Regions from separate parts of the Gordonia amicalis genome, predicted to be linked through region 1. Evidence: predicted binding sites of a transcription regulator. Region 1 holds the regulator's gene; the other holds the start of a gene.
What was found. Region 1 encodes LexA, which represses DNA repair genes until DNA is damaged. Its sites were predicted from a motif close to CGAACANNTGTTCG; they were not measured.
Positions count from the first base shown of each region.

Region 2: a site for LexA is predicted at 1,258-1,271, ahead of IHQ52_RS08865 (alpha-ketoglutarate-dependent dioxygenase AlkB). Genes of this name have one in related genera too.

Region 1 covers NZ_CP091855.1:3,679,724-3,689,627, reverse strand. Annotated here, with positions in the region: gene IHQ52_RS16840 (phosphoenolpyruvate--protein phosphotransferase) at 1-833, shown strand, start outside; gene lexA (transcriptional repressor LexA) at 811-1,518, opposite strand; gene IHQ52_RS16830 (LysM peptidoglycan-binding domain-containing protein) at 1,755-2,321, shown strand; gene nrdR (transcriptional regulator NrdR) at 2,421-2,888, shown strand; gene hrpA (ATP-dependent RNA helicase HrpA) at 2,862-6,848, opposite strand; gene IHQ52_RS16815 (aminotransferase family protein) at 6,909-8,168, shown strand; gene IHQ52_RS16810 (alkyl hydroperoxide reductase) at 8,301-8,834, opposite strand; gene IHQ52_RS16805 (peroxiredoxin) at 8,845-9,432, opposite strand; gene IHQ52_RS16800 (hydrogen peroxide-inducible genes activator) at 9,563-9,904, shown strand, end outside.
Region 2 covers NZ_CP091855.1:1,914,758-1,924,661, reverse strand. Annotated here, with positions in the region: partial or broken gene IHQ52_RS08870 (GMC oxidoreductase) at 1-310, shown strand, start outside; gene IHQ52_RS08865 (alpha-ketoglutarate-dependent dioxygenase AlkB) at 607-1,236, opposite strand; gene IHQ52_RS08860 (GIY-YIG nuclease family protein) at 1,386-1,691, opposite strand; gene IHQ52_RS08855 (SulP family inorganic anion transporter) at 1,855-3,384, opposite strand; gene IHQ52_RS08850 (hypothetical protein) at 3,611-4,123, shown strand; gene IHQ52_RS08845 (oxidoreductase) at 4,209-5,096, opposite strand; gene IHQ52_RS08840 (adenylate/guanylate cyclase domain-containing protein) at 5,411-7,126, opposite strand; gene IHQ52_RS08835 (YceI family protein) at 7,314-7,865, opposite strand; partial or broken gene IHQ52_RS23770 (cyclic-phosphate processing receiver domain-containing protein) at 7,992-8,376, shown strand; gene IHQ52_RS08830 (hypothetical protein) at 8,474-8,719, opposite strand; gene IHQ52_RS08825 (NUDIX hydrolase) at 8,866-9,468, opposite strand; gene IHQ52_RS08820 (hypothetical protein) at 9,465-9,904, opposite strand, start outside.

The DNA.
Region 1 (9,904 bases):
TGGCCTTCCTCGAGCGCGCCGACGAGCCGTCGGTCGACGAGCAGGCGTGCATCTATCGCGAGGTGCTGGACGCTTTCGATGGCCGCAAGGTGGTCATCCGCACCCTCGACGCCGGCTCGGACAAGCCGCTGCGCTTCGTGACCCATCCCGACGAGGCCAACCCGGCACTCGGTGTGCGCGGCGACCGAATCGCCTTGGCGCACCCCGAGATCCGCGCGCGCCAGCTCGACGCGATCGCCCGGGCGGCGCAGGAGGCCGACGCGCAGCCGTGGGTCATGGCCCCGATGATCGCCTCACCCGCCGAGGCTGCGGCATTCGCCGCGCAGGTGCGCGAGCGTGGACTCGTCGCCGGTGTGATGATCGAGGTCCCCGCCGCGGCGATCCTGGCCCCGGCGATCCTGGCCGAGGTGGACTTCGTCTCGATCGGCACCAATGACCTCACGCAGTACACGATGGCCGCTGACCGAATGTCCGCCGAGCTCGCATCGCTGACCGATCCGTGGCAGCCGGCCGTGCTGCATCTCGTCGCAACGGTCGCCCGGGCCGGACGTGATCAGGGGAAACCGGTGGGCGTCTGCGGAGAGGCCGCGGCCGATCCGCATCTCGCCTGCGTGCTGGTCGGACTCGGGGTCACCTCGTTGTCGAGCGCTCCCGTCGCGGCGCCCGCGGTCGGCGCCCAACTCGGCGCGGTCACCCTGGCAACCTGCGAAAACGCGGCGGCCGCCGCGCTGGCCGCCACCGATCCGGCTACGGCTCGCGCGGCGGCCGCCGCGGTACTCGACAGTGGCGCCGACACTGACAGCGACGAGGTCAGACTCGCCGCATCACGGTGACGACCTTGCCGAGGATGACGGCCTCGTCGCCCGGGATCGGGTCGAACAACTCGTTGTGCGGCATCAGCCAGACATGACCCTTCTGGCGTTTGAAGGTCTTGACCGTGGCCTCGCCGTCGATCATCGCGGCCACGATGTCGCCGTTGTCGGCCACGTTCTGCTGGCGGACGACGACCCAGTCCCCGTCGCAGATCGCGGCGTCGATCATCGACTCGCCGACGACCTTCAGCAGGAACAGCGATCCCTCGCCGACGAGCTCCCGGGGGAGTGGGAACACGTCCTCGACGGCTTCCTCGGCGAGGATCGGCCCGCCTGCGGCGATCCGGCCGAGCACCGGTACGAAAGTGGGCTCGGGTAGTGCTCCGCCGGTCGGCGACGTCGGCGTCGGGGGTTCGCTCGGCGCGATGTTCACCGCCCGCGGACGGTTGGCATCACGTTTGAGAAGGCCCTTGCGTTCGAGGGTCCGCAGCTGATGGGCGACCGAGGAGGTCGAGGTGAGACCCACCTCGTCACCGATCTCGCGGATACTCGGCGGGTAACCGCGTTCTCGCACGGATTTGCGGATCACCTCGAGAACTCCGCGCTGCCGCGGCGTCAGCGACGCCTCGGCCGCCGCCATGTCCGCCGGGGTGACGGGCTCGTCGGCGCCCCGCGCTCCGGTGCGCTTACCGCCGTCATCGCTCATGATCGGGTTCCTCTCGATTCCGAACGTGCTGGTAGATCGCTTGTCTGTCGACGAGCCTAGCCGAGAACGCCGACCGAATCAAACATTTGTTCGACGTGTCGCGAGACAATTGTCGGAGTGCCGTGCTACAAATCGAACATCAGTTCATCGAACAGATGATCGACATTCGAACAGTTCGATCGGGACGACGCGGTCCCACTCACGAACACCGTTCGACCGGATACACGGAGGGCACCATGCGCACCGCCACTCTCATCGACCCCGTCCACCTCGACCCCGTCCACCTCGACCCCGCCCGGCACGGCGGTCCCGTCCGCGGCGACGTCCTGGAGCGTCCGCGCCCGACACGTCGGGGAGACGCCCGGCGGCCCGTCGACAACCGTCCGGTGCCGGAATCGGTGGTCCGGGTCCGCCGCGTCGCCTCCACCCAGTGCGCGTCGCCGGTGGGTATGCGTGGTCGTGGACCGGTGGTCCCGGCGTCGCCTCCCGCCGAAACGGTTCCCGCGGCCGTCATCCGCCGGCGTCGCCGCACGGCGACCGCTGTCCTCGCCGGCGTCGCGCTCGCCCTGGCCGTGTGGGTCATCGCGGTCGTCGGCCAGAACTACGCCGCGTCGGTCACGCCTGCCGCGGTCGGCACCGAGGTCGTGCACGTTCGGTCGGGTGACTCGCTGAGCACGATCGCCTCGCGGGTCGCCCCCGAGATGCCGCGTGAGGCCGTCGTCGACGAGATCATCCAGCTGAATGACCTCGCGTCGAGCGGGCTGCGCGTCGGCCAGCCGCTCCTCACCCCCCGGTACCACTGAGGCCGGGCGGTATCCTCGATGACACAGGGACCAGCCGAGCACCGGCCCGGCATGCGGCGCGGCTGCATCAGAGCGTCCCGTGACCTGCGTGAGGATACGATGCGCTGCCCCTTCTGCAAGAACGACGACACCAAGGTCATCGACTCGCGTGTCGCTGATGAGGGGCAGGCCATCCGGCGCCGCCGCTCCTGCGTGGAGTGTGGGCGACGCTTCTCGACCGTGGAGAGTGCGGTCCTCTCGGTGGTGAAACGCAACGGCGTCACCGAACCGTTCAGTCGCGAGAAGGTGATGCGAGGTGTCCGGCGCGCATGCCAGGGGCGGCACGTCGCCGAGGACGCTCTCGCCCAGCTCGCCCAGCAGGTCGAGGACACCGTCCGCGCCAGTGGTTCGGCCGAGATCCCCAGCAACGAGGTGGGACTCGCGATCCTGAAGCCGCTGCGGGACCTCGACGAGGTCGCCTACCTGCGTTTCGCGTCGGTCTACCGGTCCTTCGACTCCCTCGAGGACTTCCAGCGCGAGATCGATGACCTCCGTGCCGCCTCAGCCGAGTCGGTCAAGAGTTCGTAGGACCCGCTTCTCCGACACCGGGAACGCGGTGCCCAGCCGTTCGGCGAACAATCCGACCCGCAGCTCCTCGACGAGCCACTGCGCCTCGTCGTTGACGTGCGCTTTCCGGTGTTCGGGTACCTGGGCCAGCCGCTGCGCCCAGCGTTCGGTCACGCGGTCGATCACGGCGACTCCGGCCTGATCGCGCGCGGCGGAAGCCGGCAGTGCCGTCAACCGTGCCTCGGCGGCCGCGAGGTAGCGCGGCACGTTCTCCAGATGACGTCGCGGAGTGGCGGCCACGAATCCGTCGAAGACGAGGTTGTCGAGTTGTTCGGCGACGTCGTCGGCGGCGAGCGAACCCGCATGACGGTCGATCGCGGCGCGTACCGGCGCCACCGAGCCGAGCGATTCCACCGCGAGGGAGAAATACTCCGGAGCCGACTCGGTGATCCGTGGACGGATCTTCTCGGTCAGGGTGCGGAACGCCTCGGGTGAACGCACGGCGGACACGGCCCCGGCGTCGAGGCCGGCGACGACGTCGCGGATAGCCCGGCGTGTGCAGTCGGCCAGCAGTGTATCGAGATCCGCATAGGGACTCTGGCTCAACGCGAGCCGGCCGGCGGCCCCGAGCGAACTCGCCACGCGCCGGTGCAGTGGCGGGATCGCCAGGTCGAGGAGTGCGACGATCCCCCTCTCCGCCAGGCGATCTCGGGCCTGCTCCGACACCGCGTCGATCACGACGACCCCGCGTGTACGTCCGGCGTCGTCGGTGATCGCGTCGACGGTCGGGTACCGGGTGAGGCGCTGACCGGCGATGTCGACGGTCCGCTGCGCGGCGAGAGTGCCGATGCCGTCGTCGGTCCAGTTGCGATACAGCGTGCGTTTCACCGTCTTCGACGCCGCGGGCGTCGTCGCACGCCGAAGCTCGTCGATCGAGTCGGCACGCGCGGTGATCCGTCCGTCGTCGTCGACGACCGCGAAATGCATCCGCAGATGGGTGGGAATCCGGTCGAGGTCGAAATCGGCTGCGGTGACCGTCATCTGGGTGATCGTGGTGAGTTCGCGGGCGAGCCCGACCGCGAGCGGTTCGCTGCGCGGCGTGAGACGGGCCAGCGCCAGGTCGGCGAACCGCTGGGCGGGTGACATCGACTTGCGCAACCTCTTGGGCAGCGATCTCACCAGTGCGGTGGCCAGTTCCGACCGCATCCCGGGCACGGACCAGTCGAAGCCCGCCGGCCGGACGTGGGGGAGCAGCGCGCGCGGGATGATCACGGTGACACCGTCATCGGGTGCGCCGGGTTCGAACCGGTAGCGGAGCTCGAGTCGGGTGTCGCCCTGCTGCCACGCACCCGGATAGTCGGTCGGTGCGGCCTCGGCGGTCGCCGTGACATCCTCGGGCTTCAGGTCCAGAAGAGCAGGATCGCTGCGCCGTGCCTTCTTCCACCACGTGTCGAAGTGACGTGCGGAGGTGACCTCGGCACCGACCCGGTTGTCGTAGAACTCGAAGAGCTGATCCTCGGTGATCACGAGTCCGCGTTCGCGCCTACGGTTCTCGACGTCGGCGGCGGCCTCGAGGAGGGCGCGGTTGCGTTCGAAGAACGGGTGCTGGGTACGCCAGTCTCCCTCGACGAGGGCATGGCGGATGAACAGCTCGCGCGAGACGACCGGGTCGATGGGACCGTAGTCGACGCGGCGACGGGCGACGAGGGTGACGCCGTAGAGGGTGACCCCCTCGTACGCCATCGCGGCGCCGCGTTTCGACGACCAGTGCGGCTCGCTGTGCGTGCGCTTGACCAGATCGCCGGCCAGTTTCTCCGCCCACAACGGATCGATCCCGGCGACCGTGTGCGCGAACAGCCGGGAGGTCTCCAGGACCTCCGCGGCCATGATGAACGCCGGCGGTTTCTTGGCCAGCGGTGACGCCGGGAAGATCATGAGCGTCGTGTTCCGCGCCCCGGTGAACTCACGACCCTCGGTGTTGCGGACCGCGATGTTGCTGAGCAGACCCGACAGGATCGCGCGGTGGACGGCGTCGGCGTCGACCTCCGGCAACTCCTCGCCGGCCGGACGCACGGGCCAGTCGAGATCCTTGACGATCTCGGTGAGCTGACGGTGCAGGTCCCGCCATTCCCGGATGCGCAGGAAGTGCAGGAACTCCCGCTCGCACATCCGCCGGAAGCTGCTGCTGGACAACTCCTTACGCTGTTCGTCCAGGTATCGCCACAGTTCGACGTAGGACAGGAAGTCCGACTGCGGCACGACGAATCGACGATGGGAGGCGTCGGCCGCCTCGCGATGTTCGGCCGGTCGTTCGCGCGGATCGGGTAGCGACATCGCGGATGCGATGACCAGCAGGTGGTCGAGGCAGCCGAGTTCGCGGCCGGCGATCAGCATGCGGGCGATCCGCGGGTCGACCGGGATCCGCGACATCGAACGGCCGATGGGGGTGAGGCGCGGCGGGCCGCCGTCGCGGCTCACGGTGATCGCGCCGAGTTCGGTCAGCACGCCCATGCCGTCGCGGATCGCGCGCTCGTCGGGCGGTTGGACGAACGGGAAATCTGCGATCTCACCGAGTTTGAGCGAGGTCATCTGCAGGATGACCGCGGCCAGGTTGGTGCGCAGGATCTCCGGGTCGGTGAACGCCGGCCGCGAGTCGAAGTCGTTCTCGCTGTAGAGCCGGATACAGACACCCGGGGCGACGCGACCGCATCGGCCGGCGCGCTGGCGGGCGCTGGCCTGCGAGACCGGTTCGATGGGAAGACGATTGACCTTGGTGCGGGTCGAGTACCGGCTGATGCGAGCGGTGCCGGTGTCGATGACGTAGCGGATGCCGGGCACCGTGACCGACGTCTCGGCGACGTTGGTGGCCAGGACGATCCGTCGGCCGTTCGACGGAGCGAAGACCTTCTGTTGGTCGGCGATCGACAGACGTGCGAACAGCGGGACGATCTCCGCACCGCCATCGCGGCCGGTTCCGGTCCGGCGCCGCAACGCATCCGCGGTCTCGCGGATGTCGCGCTCGGTGGGTAGGAACACCAGGATGTCGCCCCGGCCGCCGGCCCACAACTCGTCGATCGCGGCGTCGATGCCCTGGATCTGGTCGAGGTCGGCGTGCTCGCCGCCCCCGGTGTCGTCGCCGCTGTCCGGGCGTTCCTGCAGGCTCAGGGGCCGGTAACGGATCTCGACGGGGTAGGTGCGACCGGACACCTCGATGACCGGCACCGAGGCGTCGGGTGTGCTGAAATGCCGTGCGAAACGGGCGGGTTCGATGGTGGCCGAGGTGATGATCACCTTCAGGTCCGGTCGTTGCGGCAGCAGCCGGCGCAGATAGCCGAGGATGAAGTCGATGTTGAGGCTGCGCTCGTGGGCTTCGTCGATGATCAGGGTGTCGTAGCGCCGCAGCATCGGATCGGTGGCGATCTCGCGGAGCAGGATGCCGTCGGTCATCACGCGGATCAGGGTGTCGGCCCCCGAACGGTCGGTGAACCGGACCGAGTAGCCGACCGCGTCACCGAGTTCGGTGTCGGTCTCGTCGGCAATGCGCTTGGCCACCGAGCTCGCCGCGATACGACGCGGCTGGGTGTGCCCGATCGTGCCGCGGATGCCGCGCCCGAGTTCGAGGCAGATCTTCGGCAGCTGGGTGGTCTTGCCGGAACCGGTCTCACCGGCGACCACCACGACCTGGTGGTCCCGGATGGCGTCGGCGATCTCCTCACGAGCTGCCGACACGGGGAGTTCGTCCGGGAAGCGCAGCACCGGCACGCCTGCCCGGCGCCGTTCGAGGCGGTTGCGTGCCTTGGCCACGTCGGCGACGAGCTGCTCCCACTTCCGTGGGTCGGGGGTGCGGCCCAGCTCGTCGACCCGGCGGCGGAGTCGGTGAGCGTCGAGGATCCCCACCTGGTCGAGCGAGCGCAACAGCTGGGATCGGGAGATGCCGGGCTCAGGATCTCGCGGGGCTGGATCTGGGGACTCGACCGACATGATGACTCCAGGATATGGGTCGCTGCCGGGGGTGTTCACCTCGCCCGGCATCATGGGGGCATGGCTGATTCTTCGAGGGCACTGTCCGATACTCCTGGCGCTCTGTGGCACGGTTTCGCCGACATGGGTGCGGTGACCGCGAGTGGCCCGTTCGTCGTGACCAAGGGTGAGGGAACCCGCATCTGGGACCGCGACGGCAAGTCCTATCTCGACGCGACGGCCGGTCTCTGGTTCACCAACGTGGGCCACGGCCGCACCGAGATCGCCGACGCGGTGGCGCGTCAGCTCGGCACCATCGCGCACTATTCCAACTTCGGGGACATCGCGAGCGACGTCACGCTGCAGCTCGCCGACGAGCTGGCCGCGATCGCACCGGTGCCCGGGTCCAAGATCTTCTTCACCTCGGGCGGCAGCGACTCGATCGACACGGCGGTCAAGCTCGCCCGCCGGTACTGGGTGGAGCAGGGCAAGCCCGGCAAGCGCGTCGTCGTCAGCCGCACGAAGGCCTATCACGGCATGCACGTCGCCGGTACGTCGCTGGCGGGCATCCCCCTCAATCACGACGGCTACGGCGAGCTCATGCACGACGTGCAGAACGTCGACTGGGATGACGCGAAGAGCCTGCTCGGCCTCATCGAGCGAGTCGGTGCGGACAACATCGCCGCGTTCTTCTGCGAGCCGATCATCGGTGCCGGTGGCATCTACCTGCCGCCGGCCGGATACCTGGACGAGGTTCGCGCGATCTGCCGCGACCACGACGTCCTGTTCGTCGTCGACGAGGTCGTCACCGGCTTCGGGCGTATCGGCGGCGACTCGTGGTTCGCCTCGGCGCGCTTCGACCTGCAGCCGGACATGATCACCACCGCCAAGGGTCTCACCTCGGGCTATGTGCCGATGGGTGCGGTCTTCATCGCGCCGCGCGTCGCCGAACCGTTCTTCGCCGGCGGCGTCTGGTGGCGCCACGGCTACACCTACGGCGGTCACGCCGCCGCGGCGGCCGCCGCGCTGGCCAACCTCGAGATCATCCGCCGCGAGAACCTGCTCGCGGAGGCGACGCGGCTCGAGGGGGATCTCGCCACGGCGTTGTCCCCGCTGGCCGACCTCGATTCGGTCGCCGAGGTGCGCACCGGCCTCGGTGCCGTCACCGCGGTCCAGCTAGCCGACCCGGCATCGGCCCCGGCGGCGGTGGTGAAGCTGCGTGAGCACGGTGTCAGCACGCGCGCCGCGGGACAGGGTGCGCTGCAGATCTCGCCGGCCTTCGTGATGACGACCGAGGAGGTCGGCGAGCTCGCCGACCGTATGCGGGCCGCGCTGAGCTGACCTCGATACACGGCGTCCTCGCTCCGCTCGGTCGACGTACTCGGCCGGCGGAGGCCCTCCCGAAGACACCAGCCCATACACCAAGGCCCGGTTACCGAATCGATAACCGGGCCTTGTTGTCTGGACGCGCTATCAGGCGTTCGCGAGCACCTCGGTGGTGGCGATGGCCTGGGCCACGCCGGTCACGATCGAGGCGACCTTGAGGGCTTCGAAGATCGCCTCCCGGTCGACGCCGGCCTCGCGCAGGGTGTTCTCGTGGGCGGCGACGCAGTGTCCGCAGCCGTTGATCGAGGACACGGCGAACGACCACAGCTCGAATGCGGCCTTGTCCACGCCCGGGTTGCCGATGATGTTCATCCGCAGGCCGGGACGCAGGTCGTCGTACTTGCCGTCGAGAAAGCCGCGGCCGCGGTAGAACACGTTGTTCATGCCCATGATCGACGCGGCGCCCAGGGCGGCGTTGTATGCCTCGGCCGACAGGATGTCGGCGGCCTCGTCGGCGATCTCGCCGAGCACCTTGGCGTTCTTCGTGGCGGCGGCGGTCGACAGCAGCGTGCCCCACAGCTGCTCTTCGTTCAGCGCGGTGGTCCGGCTGATCGAGCCCAGGTTGAGCTTGAGGTCCTTCGCGTACTCCGGAAGGGCTTCCTTGAGGTTGTCGATACTCATCTGATCCCCTCTAGACGCCCGAGGTCATGAGCTCGCCGGCGTTGATCGTCGGGTCGCCCTTCTTCCAGTTGCAGGCGCACAGCTCGTCGGACTGCAGGGCGTCGAGGACACGCAGGACCTCGTCGACGTTGCGTCCCACCGAGCCCGCGGTGACCGACACGAACTGGATCTCGTTGTTCGGATCGACGATGAAGGTGGCGCGGTCGGCGACCCCGTCGGCGTTGAGAACGCCTGCAGCAGTAGCCAGTTCACGCTTGAGGTCGCTCATCATCGGGAAGGGGAGGGTCTTCAGGTCCTCGTGCTGTGCACGCCACTGGAAGTGGACGAACTCGTTGTCGACCGAGGCGCCGAGCACCTGGGTGTCGCGATCGGCGAACTCGTCGTTCAGCTTGCCGAATGCGGCGATCTCCGTCGGGCACACGAACGTGAAGTCCTTGGGCCAGAAGAAGACGACGCGCCACTGACCGGGGTGGTCGTCGGAGGTGACGGTGGTGAAGTAGTCATCGGGCTGCTGGGCGTTGACCTTGCTGAGGTCGCCGCCGATCACGGCGGTGAGGTTGTAGGCGGGGAACTGGTCACCGATGGTGAGCAGGGCCATGTATCGCTCCTTCAGCTGAGTGAGTGAGTGTACGGAAACTGCGCGCGAACGAATTTCGCGACGTACGAGTACCATCGTGCCGGATTTTGCGCGAAAGCGAAACGTGATTAGTAGCACTACACTGATAGCCATGCCCGATAAAACTTATCAGCCGACCGTCGCCGGACTGCGCGCCTTCGTCGCCCTGGCCCAGCGCAGACACTTCGGTGCCGCCGCAACGGATTTGGGCGTGAGTCAGCCCTCGCTCTCGCAGGCCTTGTCGGCGCTCGAGGCGGGCCTCGGGGTGACGCTCGTGGAGCGCACCACGCGCCGCGTCCTGCTGACCCCGGACGGAGAGGAACTGCTGCCGCGGGCGATCGCGGCCGTCGACGCCGTCGACGAGTTCACGGCGGCGGCCGCGGGTGCCGGACGGCCGTTGCACGGGACGATCCGTCTCGGTGTCATCCCGACCGTCGCGCCCTATGTGCTGCCG
Region 2 (9,904 bases), 1.8 Mb from region 1:
CTCGATCGGACGGTCCGCCGCCGACGGCGTCGTGGACCCGTATCACCGTGTGTTCAACCACCCGGGCCTGCACATCGTCGACGGTTCGACGGTGTCTGCGAACCTCGGCGTGAATCCGTCGCTGACGATCACCGCGCAGGCCGAACGCGCACTCGCCATGTGGCCCAACGCCGGTGAGGCCGATCCGCGGCCGGAGCTCGGTGCGTCGTATGAGCCGGTCGCCCCGGTGCCGCCGGTCCGTCCCACGGTCCCCGAGTACGCACCCGCCGCCCTGCGGTTGCCGATCACGCCGATCTCGAACGCCGGCTGAGCTCGCGACCCCGCTCGTCGAGCCGGTAGCGAGCCACCGCCCCCCGCTCGTTGAGCCGGTAGCGAGCGCCAGCGAGCCACCGCGTCGAAACGAGCGACCACCCCCGCTCGTTGAGCCGGTAGCGAGCGCCAGCGAGCCACCGCGTCGAAACGAGCGACCACCCCCGCTCGTTGAGCCGGTAGCGAGCGCCAGCGAGCCACCACCCCCGCTCGTTGAGCCGGTAGCGAGCGCCAGCGAGCCACCGCGTCGAAACGAGCAACCACCCGACCACCGCTCGACGCCCAGGACTGGCTCGCTCACCACACCCCGGGCGGCCGCAGCTGGATGCTGATCCGGGCGCCGACGCCGCGCACCTTGGGTACCGCGTGTTCCCAGGTGCGCTGGCAGCTGCCGCCCATGACCAGCAGGTCGCCCGACGACAGGGTGAACTTCAGCGACTTGCCACCGCCTCGCGGGCGCAGCATCAGTGGGCGCGGGGCTCCCAAGGAGACGATCGCCACCATCGTGTCGTGGGTCGACGCCCGGCCGATGCGGTCACCGTGCCAGGCGACCGAGTCGTTGCCGTCGCGGTAGAGGCTGATGCCGGCGGTCGCGAACCCCTCGGGCAGCTCGTCCCGGTAGTGGCGGCTCAACGCGGCCCGCATGTCGGTGATCAGCCCGTCGGGAAACGGATCGTCCTTCTGGTAGATCGAGACCAGCCGCGGGACGTCGACGACACGGTCGTACATCTGACGCCGTTCGGCCCGCCAGGGGACGTTCTCGCGGAGGCGGTCGAAGAGTTCGTCCGGCCCGCCGATCCACCCCGGGCACAGGTCCACCCACGCACCGTCGGTGAGTGGACGCCGCGTCATCGAAGTCGACAGGTCGCCGAGCGCCGTTTCTGCGGCGACCTCGGCGAACAACGAGCCCTGGATGCCGATGGACATGTCGCCACCATACACCCGGATCGAACGCACGTTCGAGCATTGGGGTTCAATCGTTGCCCCGATGCCCGCCGGCTGACGGCTGCCCACCGCCGGCTGAGCCGGTACCGAGCGCAGCGAGGCACCGCGTCGAAGCCCCCGCACCGCCACCCTCATGGGTCGATCACGAGCCTCCGCTGCCCACCCTTCATCGCAAGGCCGGGCAGCAGATCCATTCTCCCTTCGACGAGCGCACGACGCTTTGCACGCGACCAACCGTGCAGGCGGCGTTCGGCCGCATGCGCCTCACCGATATGCGGGAACTCTCTTTGATAGACGAGACGAACAGGAAGCCGTGAGCGCGTGTACCTCGAACCTTTCCCACTCATGTGCTGGTTGACGCGGTGCTCGACGTTGCGCGTGCTGCCGACATACAGACTGCCGTCGGCGCACTCGAGGATGTAGACGAAGCCGGACATGGATCGACTGTGGACGATGGCGAGGCCTGCGGCACTGTCGTATCCACAGGTAGTAGCTCGATCCCCAGCGGGTTCGATGTCGGCTTGCGGGTGGCTTCGACGCGGTGCCTCGCTGCGCTCGGTACCGGCTCAGCCCAGCAGTAGGAACCGGCACGACACCGCGCTACTCCCCGCCGAGGTGCCCGCTCAACCGGCCGTGCCGTTCGGCGCTGGCGTCGTTGAGCCCGACGATCGTGACGTCCTTGCCCTTGGCCTCGTACTTGGTGGTGATCGCGTCGAGGGTCGCCACCGACGACGCGTCCCAGACGTGCGAGTCGCTGAGGTCGATGACGACGTTGGATTCGCCGGCGGTGTAGTCGAACTGGTAGACGAGGTCGTTGCTCGAGGCGAAGAACAGTTCGCCCCGGACCTTGTACACGCGCGTGTTGGCGTCAGGTCCGGCGACCTCGACCACCTCCGTCATATGCGCGACGCGACGCGCGAACAGCACCGACGCGGTCAGCACGCCGACGACGACGCCGTACGCCAGATTCGACGTCGCGACCGTCACCGCGACCGTCGCCAGCATCACGACGGTTTCCGACTTCGGCATGCGGCGCAACGTCTTCGGGTTGATGCTGTGCCAGTCGAAGGTGCCGACCGACACCATGATCATCACCGCGACCAGCGCGGCCATCGGGATCTTGGCGACCACATCGCCCAGTCCCACAACGAGTATCAGCAGGAAGACGCCGGCCAGGAACGTCGAGATGCGCGTGCGCGCACGGGATTCCTTGACGTTGATCATCGTCTGGCCGATCATCGCGCAGCCGCCCATGCCGCCGAAGAGGCCGGTGACCAGATTGGCGACTCCCTGCCCGACGGCTTCGCGGGACTTGTTGGAGTGGGTGTCGGTGATGTCGTCGACGAGTTTCGCGGTCATCAGCGACTCGAGGAGACCGACGACGGCGATGGCGAGCGCGTACGGCGCGATGACGGTGAAGGTCTCCCAGGTGAACGGCACGTCGGGCACCAGCAGCGTCGGCAGGCTGTCCGGGAGTTCGCCCTCGTCACCGACATTCGGCACGTTCAGGCTCGCGATCAGGGTCACCCCGGTCAGCAGCACGATGGCGACCAGCGGCGCCGGCACCACGGTCGTCAGGCGCGGGAACCAGACGATGATCGCGATACCGGCGGTCACCATCGGGTACACCAGCCACGGCACGCCCAGCAGATGCGGCACCTGCGCGGAGAAGATGAGGATGGCCAGCGCGTTGACGAAGCCGACCATCACACTGCGCGGGATGAATCGCATCAGCTTGGCGACCCCGAGCGCACCCAGCAGGACCTGGAAGATGCCCCCGAGCAGCACCGCGGCGATCAGGTACTGCAGGCCGTGACTCTCGACGAGCGGTGCGACGACCAGCGCGACCGCACCGGTCGCGGCCGAGATCATCGCGGGTCGTCCGCCGACGATCGCGATGGTCACCGCCATCGTGAACGACGCGAACAGGCCGACCCGCGGGTCGACGCCGGCGATGATCGAGAACGAGATCGCCTCGGGGATCAGGGCCAGCGCGACGACGAGTCCGGCGAGGACCTCGGTGCGCAGCCGACTCGGTGAGCGCAGCGTCAGCAGGACGGACTGGCGGTCGGCCGGCGAGATGGTGGCCGGTGACACCGCGTCGGGGGCGGTCTGCGCGGACTTCCGCACCGCGGACTCCTCTGTATCGGGGTGGTGAACCCGCGGAACTCTACTCGTCCGCGACCCGCCACTCACATCGTCGGACGGTCCGCCCCTCGGCCGCCGTATCGCTCGCTGCGCGATCGGCCTGTTGCCCCCAGAGAACACCCGCGCCCCGGGGTGTGAAGTGGGACACAGCACAGTTGCGGCGACGATGCTTAAATCGTTTCGTTATAAATCACGAGGGGGAAACTCGATGAAGCGCTCCGGTGTCGCCGGTTTGTTGGTTGCTGCCGCCATGCTGATCCCGATCGCCCCGGCGACGGCCAACCCGGTCGACGACCTGTTCGGCAGCGCCAGCGGCAGCCTGGACTCCGGAAGCGCCGCGCTGGGGTCGTCGGGCGACAAGGTCACCCACTACGGCAAGCTCGGCCGCGCGGGCGCGCCGAACGGCGTGAAGTCGATCAACGTCTGGGCCTACAACCCGAAGGGCGCCAAGGAGACGACGCCGGGCACCTTCGCGAAGAACTCACGCCTCGGCGTGCGCTGGAACTCGATCATCGCCTCCGGCCCCATCGTCGACGGCAACGAGTGCCGCATGGAGGTCCGCCTCGCCGGACCGAAGGTGCCCAAGGAAGCGGCGCTGTACAAGACGCAGGACTGCACCGCGGTGAAGTCCTACTTCTTCAAGGGCGGCGGCAACTTCACCATCCGCGTCACCGACCTGATCTCGGGCGCATCGAACAGCATCGCGTTCTCGGTCGAGTGATCCCTCGACCGGGGACGTAGCACAATGCGGGCTGAGTGCTGGTTTCCAGCACTGAGCCCGCACTGTATGTGAGGAGCTGCGGCACTCACCCCGCCGACACGTCGAACTTCTCCCCGGTGAGACGTTCGGATTCGGCCCAGAGCCGCGCACGGAACGACTCGTCGTCGGCGACCTTCTTGTACTTGTTCCGTCCGGGCGCGCCGTGGAGGCCGAAGAATTTGGTCGGACCGAAGTACGTGCCGGATTCGAGTCCCGACATGGTGGCGGCGTACAGCTGCGGCAACGCCCCGTCGGCGGCGGACTGCGCGATCGGCAGCTTGTTGCCCAGCTTCGCCACGACGTCGGTGAAGTTCTCGCTGCGGCCCTGCAATTCCGTTGCGGCATAACCGGGGTGGGCGATGAACGACTGCTTCGACGAGCCGGCGTCCTTGAGTCGTTTGGCGAGCTCGAGCCCGAACATGAGATTGGCCAGTTTGGAGTCGCCGTAGGCCTGCCAGCGGCGGTAGCGGCGCTGTTCCCAGTTCAGGTCGTCGAGTTGGATCCTCCCGATCTGGTGCACGCCCGACGACACGGTGACGACGCGGTCGGTGATCTTCGGCAGCAGCAGCGCGGTGAGGGCGAAGTGACCGAGGTGGTTGGTGCCGATCTGCATCTCGAAGCCGTCGGCGGTGCGCCGCAGCGGTACGGCCATGAGTCCGGCGTTGTTGATGAGGACGTCGGCGCCGGTGAAGCTCGATGCGAAGGAGCGGACCGAGGCGAGGTCGGCGAGGTCGAGTTCGGCGACCGTCGCGTTGGGTCCCAGCTTCGACGCGACGGCGTCGGCCTTGGTGGTGTTGCGGCAGGCCAGGATGACGTGCGCGCCGGCGGCGACGAGCGCTTTGGCCGTCTCGGCCCCGAGGCCGCTGTTGGCGCCGGTCACCACGACGGTGCGGCCTGTCTGATCCGGAATGTTCGCTGACGTCCAATCGTTCATCGCAACCCCCTGGGTGGTGTGTGGCCCCGGCGTCGTCACCGCGATCCTGCGGCCCACGCTATTGACGACGTAGGACGGCGTCAACGATCCGTCTCGAGCGACCGGGGGGTTTCGACGCGGTGGCTCGCTTCGCTCGCTACCGGCTCAACCTGCAGGACGCGTGGCTCGCTTCGCTCGCTACCGGCTCAACCCGCAGGACGCGGTGGCTCGCTCCGCTCGACCCGCAGGACGCGGTGACTCGCTTCGCTCACTACCGGCTCAACCAACAGAACACGGCGAGTCATCTCGAGCAGACAGTCCCGACGTTCCGGTGCTCACCCGCCGAAGAACGTCGTCAGCCGCAGTGGACTGGCGCCGACGATGCGTCGTGCCGGGCGAAGCAGTTCGGCGATCAGGTTGCGCGACGAGCCGAGTCGTTCGACGAGGTCGGTGGGGGCGTAGAACTCGGTGGGCTGGGTTCGGCCGCGCATGATGCGGCTGCCGAGGAGTTCCCATTCGTCGGCTTCCGCGCCGGCCGCGTCGAGGGCGGCGCCGCTGGCCAGGGCGGGGACGCGACCGGTCTTGGCCATGTCGGACAGGCGGGCGGATTCGTTCACCGGGTCGCCGATGACGGTGTATTCGTAGCGTCGTTCGGCGCCGATGTTGCCGGCGAAGACCTCGCCGAAGGAGACGCCGATCCCCCACCGGATGTCGAGGCTCTTGGCGAGGCGGTCGGCGAGGTCGCGGGCGGCGGCGAGCGCGTGCCCGGCCGGGTCGTCGAGTTCGACGGGCGCCCCGAAGACGGCGAGCGCGGCGTCGCCCTCGAATTTGTTGACGAAGCCGGAGTGCTGGTCGACGACGTCGAAGACGATGCTGAAGAACGCGTTGAGCAGTTCGGCGACGTCGTCGGGACTACGGTCCTGGGACAGCCGCGTCGAGCCGACGATGTCGACGAACAGGACGCCCACCTCGGTGTTGGTGCCATGCATGCCGACGCCGTCGCTGATGGCGAGTTCGGCGACGGTGTCGCCGACGTGGCGGGCGAAGATCTCCCGCATCCGGTCGCGTTCGGCGAGTCCCTGCACCATCACGTTGAATCCGTGTTGCAGCACACCGAGTTCCGACGAGTCGTAGACGGGGACGCGGGCGTTGTAGTCGCCGTGGTCGACGCGGTGGACGGCTTGGCGCATCTCGGTCAGCGGGTCGGTGATGGCCTGTCCGACCAGGACGATGACGCGGGCCCCGGCGAGGAGTCCGACGATGGTGAGCACGACGGTGGTCCAGTCGACGGCGCCGTAGACCTCGGGCAGCATCCCGGTGAAGCGGCCGGCGTTGACGGTCAGCAGCCCGATCATCGGCACCGCCGAACTCACCGCCCACACCGCGAGCAGCCGGATCCGGACGCCGTTCATGACGTGGTTGGCCGGGAAGTCCTCGAGGACGACGATGGCCAGCGGTCGGGCGGCGCGTTCGACGAACAGATAGGTCAGGCAGGCACTCGACATGCCGGCGAGGCTGAACGCCACCGCGACGCCGGCGACGGTCGCGACGGTGAGGTCGTCGGCGACGAGCACATAGAACAGCGCGGCGCCGAACCACGCGACCACGGTGACGAGCAGCTGGAATCCGGGTATTCGTTGCACCGAGCGTCGACGCGCATGGTCGGCGGGCCGGCAGCTGATGAACCAGTGCAGCTGGGGTCGGAAGACCAGCAGTCCGAGCAGCAGGTTGACCAGCAGGCCGGTGATGATCGCGCCGACGACGGCCGGGAAGTTGGGGGCGCCGAGCGTTTCGGCGAAGGTGAGTTGCCCGCCGTTGAAGGCCAGCTGGACGAGGAGGAAGGTCTCGACGCCGATCAGCGCGTTACTGGCGACGACACCGGTCATCGCCGTGACGGTCGCGTGGCGGGCGATGCGGGCCCGCATCTCCGGGCCGACGCGAGCCCACGTCTTGGGGCTCGGAACCGTGGGCAGTCCCCACAGCATCCCGGAGGTGCGGTGTCTCAGTCGCGTCCACGGCACGCCACGGCGGGTGCGGCGCCTGCGTCCCATGGGCTTCTCCTGCCTGAAGGCGATACTGGCAGCCTACCGAAGCGGGTGTAACCGAGGACACATCAAAAGTCCCTTGTCGACCGGGCGGGTGAGAACAGACCGGCACCCACGCGGGGGATGCGTGGATGCCGGTCCGTGCACCGTCCGGACTCAGGGGTGTCGAGTCCGGTCGGGGGTGTGCGGGAGATCAGGCCTGGAGAGCCTCGATCTCGAGGGTGATGGTGATCTTGTCGCCGACGACGACGCCGCCACCTTCGAGGGGCATCTCGATGTCGATGCCGAAGTCCTTGCGGTTGATGACGGTCTTGGCGTCGAATCCGGCGACGACGCCCTGGCCCATGCCCGGGTTGGTGCCGTTGTACTCGAGCTCGAGGCTGACCGGCTTGGTGACGCCCTTGAGGGTGAAGTCGCCGTCGAGGATGTAGTCGTCGCCCTTGGCGCGCACGCCGGTGGAGACGAAGGTGGCCGTGGGGAACTGCTCGGCGTCGAAGAAGTCGGCCGACTTGATGTGGCCGTCGCGCTGCTCGTTGTTGGTGTTGATCGAGGTCACGTCGATCTCGGCCTGCACGGCCGGGGTGCCGTCCTCGGCGACGGTGATGGTGCCGGAGAAGGTGTCGAAGGTGCCGCGCACCTTGCTGACCATGAGGTGCTTGACGGAGAAACCGACGGCCGAGTGGACGGCGTCGATGTTCCAGGTGCCGGCGGGGATCGGGGCCTTGACGGTGGTGGCTGCGGTCATGATTGCGTCCTTCCAGACGAGCGAGGTGGTTGGTTCGCGTGGGCCTGGTCGACCCATCGCCACTGTAAACGGCCCTCGGTCCGGTTTTCCCCGGGGCCGACTTTCTCGTGTGAGACACATCACCCGATGGCGGAAGTCGAGTTTGCGGCCCCCATTTTGCGCAGCGTCCACCGCCGGCGGGGTCGATGGCTCTCACTCGCGCGACGCCGAGCGGCCGGCACCAGCCATCTGAGAGGATGGACCGCCATGAAGCTGTGGGTCGATGATCTGCGCACGCCTCCCGACGGTTGGGCGTGGGCGAAGACGAGCGCGGAGGCGATCGGCATGCTGACCGACCATGCCGTGACGGAGCCGTCTCTCGATCACGACCTCGGGGGCCGACGACACGACGCGTCCGGTGGTGTTGTGGATGTGCGAGCACGAGGTATGGCCCGAGGTCGTGCGGGTGCACAGCGCCAACCCCGTGGGTGTCGAGTGGCTGACGGGCATGGTCGACCGCTACCGCCCATGATCCTGACCGCGTGAGGCGCGGCGTCGTGCCCACCTAGGACGTCAACGGTGAGTCACCGGAGCTGATCCCGGCCCCCGGTCTCGGCACTGTGACCGGACTATCCGCGCCCGATGAGAAGCGCGGCCACCATGAAGGCGATCACGACGAGCGAGATCGCGCAGCCCAGCAGCACCTGCTTGCGCGTGGACATCGGCGCGTAGGGGTCGTTGTACTCGTAGCGGTACACGACCTTCGCCGGCTCGGTCGCCGGCGGTTGCGGCGTCGCACTCGGTACCGGAGCCCGGTCCGGTGAGCGGCCGTCGACGGGCGGGTTCGCCGCGTTCGACGAGTTGGCATCTGTCACGCCCGCAATCATGCCCAACCGGCGAGTGACCCGCCAGCCGAATCCGTGTCGTCTGATCGGTGGAAATTCTTGTCGCAGAACGTATCTGAGAACGACACAATCCGGTGGGACGACCGTACGATTCGGTCACAAGGCCCAGAAGGGGTCTATTTCCAGGCGAATACCGGCTGCTCGAACTCGTCGACGCGGGTGTGGCGGTCGCGCAGCACGACTTCGGCGAACTGGTAGATCACCGCCGCGGTGGGCGCGTGCACCAGCGCCTCGACGATGGGCAGCTGGATCACCGGGCGCTCCGACTGCGGGATCGTCAGGAACCGGGGCTGCACGGCGAGTTCCGCGAACGTCACGAAGAACAGCTGCGCCACCTCGGCGGGGTTCGGCGTGGGCTCCTGGTAGTCCTCGGCCCAGCAGACGATGGGGGTGATCACGAAGCCCGAGCGCGTCGGGTAGTCGTCGAGGGTGCCCAGCACCGAGCTGGGCGGCAGCTGCACCCCGAGTTCCTCGTCGAGCTCGCGCAGTCCCGCGGTGATGTGGTCCTCCCCCGGGTCCAGCCGGCCGCCGGGCAGCGCGAACTGGGCGGCGTGGCGCCGCATGGTCGGGGGCCGTTTGCACAGCCAGATCCCCTGCCTGCCGTCTTTCTCGGCCACCGTCAGCACCACGGATGCCGGCCGCGCGCCCGGGACGTCGACCCTGCGGGGTGCGAACCGTTCGACGCGCTCGGCCGCCACGGCCCGTTCGAGGTGAGTCACACCCTCAGTTGATCACGTTTCCCGTCCGACGCCGTGACCGCCTGCCCGAGGTGATAGCTGACCACACTGAGTGCGAATAGGCCGATGCCGAGGTTGAGCACCGCGCCGAAGCCTTCGAGCGCGAAGTCGACGAGGGCGTTGCTCAGCATGAACACCAGCGACGCGATGCGCAGGGTGCGCAGCGGCCAGATCCCGGCCATCCCCCGCCGGCGGGCCAGCATGGCGGGCAACGCCAGCGCCAGCGTCGCGATGCCGCTGAGGAACAGAATCCAGGTGGCGATGCGGTTGTCGGCGAGTTCGATGTAGATGTCGATGTCGTCGAAGCGGTCCTTGGTGAACACGAAGCTGAGCGCGCCGATGACGACGGTGACCGTGGAGAAGGCCACCAGGCTCCAGCCGACGACCGGCACCCAGCGCGGACTGCGGAAGAAGTCGG